2 regions of the Paraburkholderia sp. GAS41 genome follow, and region 2 is predicted to be linked to the other one. Evidence: predicted binding sites of a transcription regulator. Region 2 holds the regulator's gene; the other holds the start of a gene.
The links. The regulator LexA, encoded in region 2, represses DNA repair genes until DNA is damaged. The targets are predictions, from matches to a motif close to ACTGTATNNNNATACAGT.
Positions count from the first base shown of each region.

Region 1 (3,209 bases), on a different contig from region 2:
ATCGCAATCTTGTAGGTTTCATCGAGCACGGTCGACACCGGCGCGGCAGCCGCGTTGACGATAGGCGCCGTGATCGAATAGCCCTTCAGCGGGTAGACCGGAATCTTGACGACGTCCGCGAGGAACCTGGTCGAATACGAACCGAGCGCCACGACGAATGAATCCGCGCGGATCAGTTCGCTGCCGCATTGCACGCCGGAGATGCGGCCGCCAGCCATCGTGAGCGCGTCGATGGGCGTGTTGTAGCGGAACGCCACGCCCAGTTCCTCGGCCATGGCCGCGAGGCGCGTGGTGAAGAGCTGGCAATCGCCGGTTTCATCGCCCGGCAGGCGCAGGCCGCCGGTCAATTTGTGCGCGGTCGCGGCGAGCGCGGGTTCGGCGCGCGCCAGTTCGTCCGACGTCAGCAATTCATAAGGCACGTTGGCGTCTTTCAGCACGGCGATGTCTTTTGCCGCGCCGTCGAATTGCTGTTGCGTGCGGAACACCTGCAACGTGCCGCCGGTGCGGCCTTCGTACTGGATGCCGGTGTCGGCGCGCAGTGCCTGCATGCAATCGCGGCTGTATTCGGCGAGGCGCACCATGCGGCCCTTGTTCACCGCGTAACGCGCGGACGTGCAGTTTTGCAGCATCTGCCACATCCACTGCAACTGGAATGGCGTGCCGTCGAGCCGGATGGCGAGCGGCGCGTGTTTCTGGAACATCCATTTGACGGCCTTCAGGGGCACGCCCGGTGCCGCCCACGGCGACGCGTAGCCCGGCGAAATCTGGCCGGCGTTGGCAAAGCTCGTTTCGAGCGCAGGACCGGCTTCACGGTCGATCACGGTTACTTCGTGACCCGCGCGTGCGAGGTAATAAGCGCTTGTCACCCCGACGACACCACTACCCAAAACGACGATTCGCATAGCTGCTCCAGAAGGTTCTTTGGGGCTTGCGCGTCCGTGAATGGTTCAGCTCGTTGGTGGATCGTTCGATTAACGAGGTGAAACGCTTTCAGCCCAGTGTTAACCGCTATACTATTTAGAGTCAGGTAGGTTTTGTTATTGTATTTTTCTGATTTTCAGTAAAAAGACCATGCGAACACAGCGTCAACCGATTCGCGCGCTCGACAAGCTCGATCGCAAGATCCTCAAGCTGCTGCAACAGGACGGCCGGATGGCCATGAAAGACCTCGCGGAGCAGGTCGGGCTGTCGGTCACGCCGTGTATCGAACGGGTCAAGCGGATGGAGCGCGATGGCGTCATCACCGGCTATCACGCGCGGGTGAATCCGGCGGAGTTGGGGGCGGCGCTGCTGGTGTTCGTCGAGATTACGCTGGACCACAAGAGCGGCAACATGTTCGACCAGTTCCGCCGCGAGGTGCAGAAGATTCCCGAGGTGCTCGAATGCCATCTGGTCTCGGGCGATTTCGACTATCTGATCAAGGCGCGCATCGGCGAGATGGCCGATTACCGGAAACTGCTCGGCGACATCCTGCTGCAACTGCCGGGCGCGGTGCAGTCGAAGAGCTATGTAGTGATGGAAGAAATCAAGGAAACCTTGATGATTGCAGTCAGCGAATAAGTCCAGCGAGCGGCGCGAATAGGGCGAGAGACAGGACTCGACAAACGGCTTAAATACTGTATATTTATACAGTATTGTTTTGAGTCTTCTCGTTTGTTCTGCTCGTTTTCGTTGGACCTCACTGTGACCGATTCCGTCCCCGAATATCCGATTGCCCCACCCCGCCCGCGCAAGGGGCGCGGCGCCGTGACGAACCTGCAGGGTCGCTATGAGGTGGACCAACGCGAAGTGGTGGACGACGGCTGGGCGCTGCACGAGGAGGAAGAGGGCGAATCGCCCGCCCTACGCACGCAAGTCTTCAACGAGCAGGCGAAAACCATTCTGACCCGCAATGCGTCGCCGGATATTCCGTTTAGCGTGTCGCTCAATCCGTATCGCGGGTGCGAGCACGGCTGTATCTACTGTTTCGCGCGACCCACGCATAGTTATCTGGGTTTGTCGCCGGGGCTCGATTTCGAGAGTCGCATCTATGCCAAGGTCAACGCGCCGGAACTGCTGGAGCGCGAACTATCGAAAAAGTCGTACGTGCCCGAGCCGATTGCGTTGGGCGTCAATACGGATGCCTGGCAGCCCGTCGAGCGCGAGCTACGCCTCACGCGGCGAATCATCGAGGTGCTGAGTGCGCGCGGTCATCCGTTCGCGGCTATTACGAAATCGTCGTTGATCGAACGCGATCTGGATCTGCTGGCGCCCATGGCGGCGCGCGGGCAATTCATGGCGGCCATCACCATTACTACGCTGGATGCTGACATCGCCCGCACGCTCGAACCTCGCGCCGCGACGCCGTCGCGCAGGCTGCGCGCGATTCGCACGCTGAGCGAAGCCGGCATCCCGGTTGGGGTCAGTATCGCGCCGGTGGTTCCATTCGTCACCGAGCCGGATATGGAGCGGGTCCTGGAAGCATGTGCAGAAGCGGGGGCGAGCAGCGCGAGCTATATCGTGCTGCGCTTGCCGTGGGAAGTTGCGCCGCTCTTCAAGGGCTGGCTCGCGGCGCATTTTCCGGATCGTGCGGAGCGGGTAATGAGCCGCGTGCGCGACATGCGCGGCGGCAAAGACTATGACGCCAATTTTTCGACCCGCATGAAGGGCGAGGGCTTGTGGGCTGATCTGCTGAGGCAGCGTTTTCGCCAGGCTGCGCGTCGGCTGGGTTTGAACGAGCGCCGGCACGGCATCCTCGATATGTCGCAGTTCATACGCGGGGCGCCGCTCGAACCCGCGCGCGACGACCCGCAAATGAATCTGTTCTAGGCGTGATCTGTGTCCGCGCGGCGGCGCCGTGCGCTATTGAGACAGCGTTTTTGCGGTCTGAACCTGCGATTCAAAATAGGTCTGGAACGATACGGCCAAGGCGGTCATGAGTAGCATCGCGCCGATGAACAGCGAAAAAATCACCACGAAAATCACGGCCCACCCGGAGCGGCTTTGTTGCTGGTTCTGAGGGTTGAACTGCGCGTCCCATTTTTGATCGGGACGCAGGCCGTAGACGATCGCCGCGAGGAAGGCGGCAAACAGGGAGATGGCGCCCGGAACCGCCATCAGCCAACCAGGCGTGGAGGTGCGCTCGCTGGCGATCAGCAGCAAAACGCCTGGAATGCCGGCTAGGGTGCAGATCAGATGGAGCCAGCCGTACACGTCACGGCGTCCATATA
Region 1 is NZ_JBNDMK010000009.1:167,167-170,375, reverse strand. It holds gene P3T43_RS15250 (D-amino acid dehydrogenase) at 1-902, opposite strand, end outside; gene P3T43_RS15245 (Lrp/AsnC ligand binding domain-containing protein) at 1,072-1,560, shown strand; gene P3T43_RS15240 (PA0069 family radical SAM protein) at 1,684-2,808, shown strand; gene P3T43_RS15235 (NINE protein) at 2,842-3,209, opposite strand, start outside.
Region 1: a site for LexA is predicted at 1,616-1,633, ahead of P3T43_RS15240 (PA0069 family radical SAM protein). Genes of this name have one in related genera too.

Region 2 (3,209 bases):
GTAACGTGCATCGCCGACGCCATGCTGATAGGTGACGGCGAATTCATTGATGCCGCGATAGCCGGCCGTGGTCTGCGGCGGTTGCGGCGGCGCGGTCGACGGGGTGGCTGGCGCGGGCGCTGCGGGAGCGGGCGCTGAATCTGCACCACCGGCAGACGGATTGGCACTCGCATCCTGCGCTGTGGGCGGGCGCTGGTGGAGATCGCCGCGCGGCGGCATGCCGTTCAATAACGCAGCCACGCCATCCGGGGTTGCATAGGCATCCACCAATGGACCAATCAAGGCTACGCCAATCATTGCGCCAAGCGCTGCGAGCGGATTACCGCTCGCACGGGCTTCGATTCGCCGCGTCAGCAGCCCGCCAATCTGCTCCTTTAGGCTCTCGCGTAATGCCGGATAGTCGACGTATTCGCTGACGGTCTGCGCATCGCGTGCGTCGGCGGCGCGCTTTAGCCGGTCGAGTGCGAGGTAGGGCGAGGCATAGGCGTATCCGAGCACAGCCACGATCACAATCGCGAGGAGCCCAACGATCAGCGGCCGCGCAAAGCCACGTGTTGCAGAGGTTGAAACAGACATCGTGCGAGATTCTCCGCTGTGGGTGATCTAAGGTGGACCGCCGCCGCGAGAAAACGATCCCCGCAAGCTTCACGCGACGTTCCCGATCCACCCATTTCTCAGCGTCAACTGGCGCACGTCTGAAACGGACGACGCATAACGAACAACTCGTAACGAACAACGAACACGGAGAGAGGCCAAGCCTCGGCTTCCGGGTGTTGCGCAACATAGCCTTTATTCAAACAGCGCGTTTTGCACGCCGGCCCGTTCTTCAGCGATGCAATGGTCGATCATCCGGCACACCGCGTCCACCGTGCCGACCATGATGAGACGCGACGGCCCGTGGTAGACCCGCACCGGTGCGCGCCGGGCCGGTTCTGCGGTGTTGAGGCCGGAATTCAGCGAGACCCGCGCGAAGGCTGGCAGCGCCGACGGCAATGTTGAAGTCTGCGGCTCTTCTGCGTCGAATAACGAAGGAGTAGCGCTGGACGCCTCGATGGGTGCGCAGGGCACAAGGCTGCGCAAATGGCGCAGACGACCGAACTGGCGGAAGGGCAGCAGGCGGGCAAGGCGTTCCATGAGTCTCTCCAGGCTTGGTTCAGGTCAGGGTTCAGAACTCGGTGGGGCGAATCAGCCCGACCGCGATGCCTTCCAGTGCGAATTCCGCACTGCCGGCCTGAACGAAGATGTTTTCGTAGTCGGGGTTCTCGGCGATCAGCTCGATACCATTCGGCCGGCGCTTGAGACGCTTGACCGTCACGTCGTCGCCTAGCCGCGCGACGATGATCTGGCCGTCTTTCGCTTCGCTTTTCTTCTGCACGGCGAGCAGGTCGCCGTCGAAAATGCCGGCGTCCCGCATGGACAGCCCGCGCACCTTCAACAGGTAGTCCGGCTTGCTCGAGAACAGCGCCGGGTCGCAGGCGTAATGCTGCGAAATGTGTTCCTGCGCAAGGAGCGGGCTACCGGCGGCCACCCGGCCGATCAGGGGCAGGGACAACTGCATCAGGCTGGCATGCGGCAGCGTGAACTGATGCGGTGCGTCGTCCTGGCCGGCCAGCAACAAACGGATGCCGCGCGAAGCACCGGCAGCGAGTTCGATCACACCCTTGCGGGCGAGCGCCCGCAGATGCTCCTCCGCCGAGTTGGCCGAACTGAAGCCCAGCTCAGCGGCGATCTCCGCGCGGGTGGGCGGAAAACCGGTGCGTTCGATTGCCCGGCGGATCAGATCGAAAACCTCTTGCTGTCGTGCGGTAAGTTTGGTCATGGGGCCACTGTATGGATAGACAGGTGACTGTATTTTTATACAGTATTCGGCGCAATTCAAGCTTTACTTTAAGTTCGTGCCCTGGGTGTCGTGACAGCGCCGCTTCAGGGTGTTCCAGCAGCCGTTTGCGTGCCGCAACGCCGCGCCCAGCTGTCATTACCACTTTTACGTATTAAAAAATGAATAAACATTATTTTTAATGATGAAAGCCTTTCGATAGAGTGGCCTGCAGTTCGACACAAACAACCCGGGACGCACTGTCCCAGCCAACCACGACGCGGAGAAGGTGGATGATCGATCAGGGCACGGGGCTCGCAGGCAAGACCAGGAAACTCATCACGCTACTGGCGTTCGGCTGCGCAACGGCACTCGGCCTGGTGGCCCAGACGGCCGCCGCGGACACGACGCTGCTCAACGTGTCGTATGACCCGACGCGCGAGCTGTACCAGCAGGTCAACCAGGCGTTCGGCAAGCAGTGGAAGGCGCAGACCGGTGAAACGCTCACCTTCAAGCAGTCGCACGGCGGCTCGGGCGCGCAGGCGCGCTCGGTGCTCGATGGCCTGCAGGCGGACGTGGTGACGCTCGCGCTGGCTTACGACATCGACGCGCTCGCCGGCAAGGGCCTCATCGACAAGAACTGGCAGAAGCGCCTGCCAGACAACGCAGCGCCGTACACCTCGACGATCGTATTCCTGGTGCGCAAGGGCAATCCGAAGCACATCAAGGACTGGGACGATCTCGTCAAGCCTGGCGTGTCGATCGTCACGCCGAATCCGAAAACCTCGGGCGGCGCGCGCTGGAACTATCTGGCGGCCTGGGCCTATGCCGAGCATCAACCGGGCGGTAACGATCAGAAGGCCAAAGACTTCGTCTCGAAGCTCTATAAGAACGCCGGTGTGCTCGACTCGGGCGCGCGCGGAGCCACCACGAGCTTCGTGCAACGCGGCATCGGCGACGTGCTGATTGCGTGGGAAAACGAGGCGTTTCTGTCGCTGAAGGAATTCGGTCCGGACAAGTTCGAGATCGTGGTGCCGTCGGTGAGCATTCTGGCCGAACCGCCGGTGGCGGTGGTCGACAAGGTGGTGGACAAGCACGGCACGCGCAAGCAGGCGGAGGCGTATCTGAACTTCCTGTATAGCGAGCAGGGTCAGGAAATCGCGGCCGAGAATTTCTACCGTCCGCGTTCGGACAAGGTGCCGGCCGCGCTGACCGCGAAGTTTCCGAAGCTGAAGCTGTACACCGTGGACGATTCGTTCGGCGGCTGGGCCAATGCGCAGAAGACGCACTTTGCCGATGGCGGCGTGTTCGATTCGATCTACGCGCCGCAATAAGGCGCCAATGGTAGGAAGCGAAGCACGCCCGAAGTGGCGTGCTTTTGCGTCGCACAGTT
Region 2 is NZ_JBNDMK010000004.1:296,150-299,358, reverse strand. It holds gene P3T43_RS09390 (DUF2939 domain-containing protein) at 1-576, opposite strand, end outside; gene P3T43_RS09385 (hypothetical protein) at 790-1,134, opposite strand; gene lexA (transcriptional repressor LexA) at 1,166-1,819, opposite strand; gene P3T43_RS09375 (sulfate ABC transporter substrate-binding protein) at 2,110-3,150, shown strand.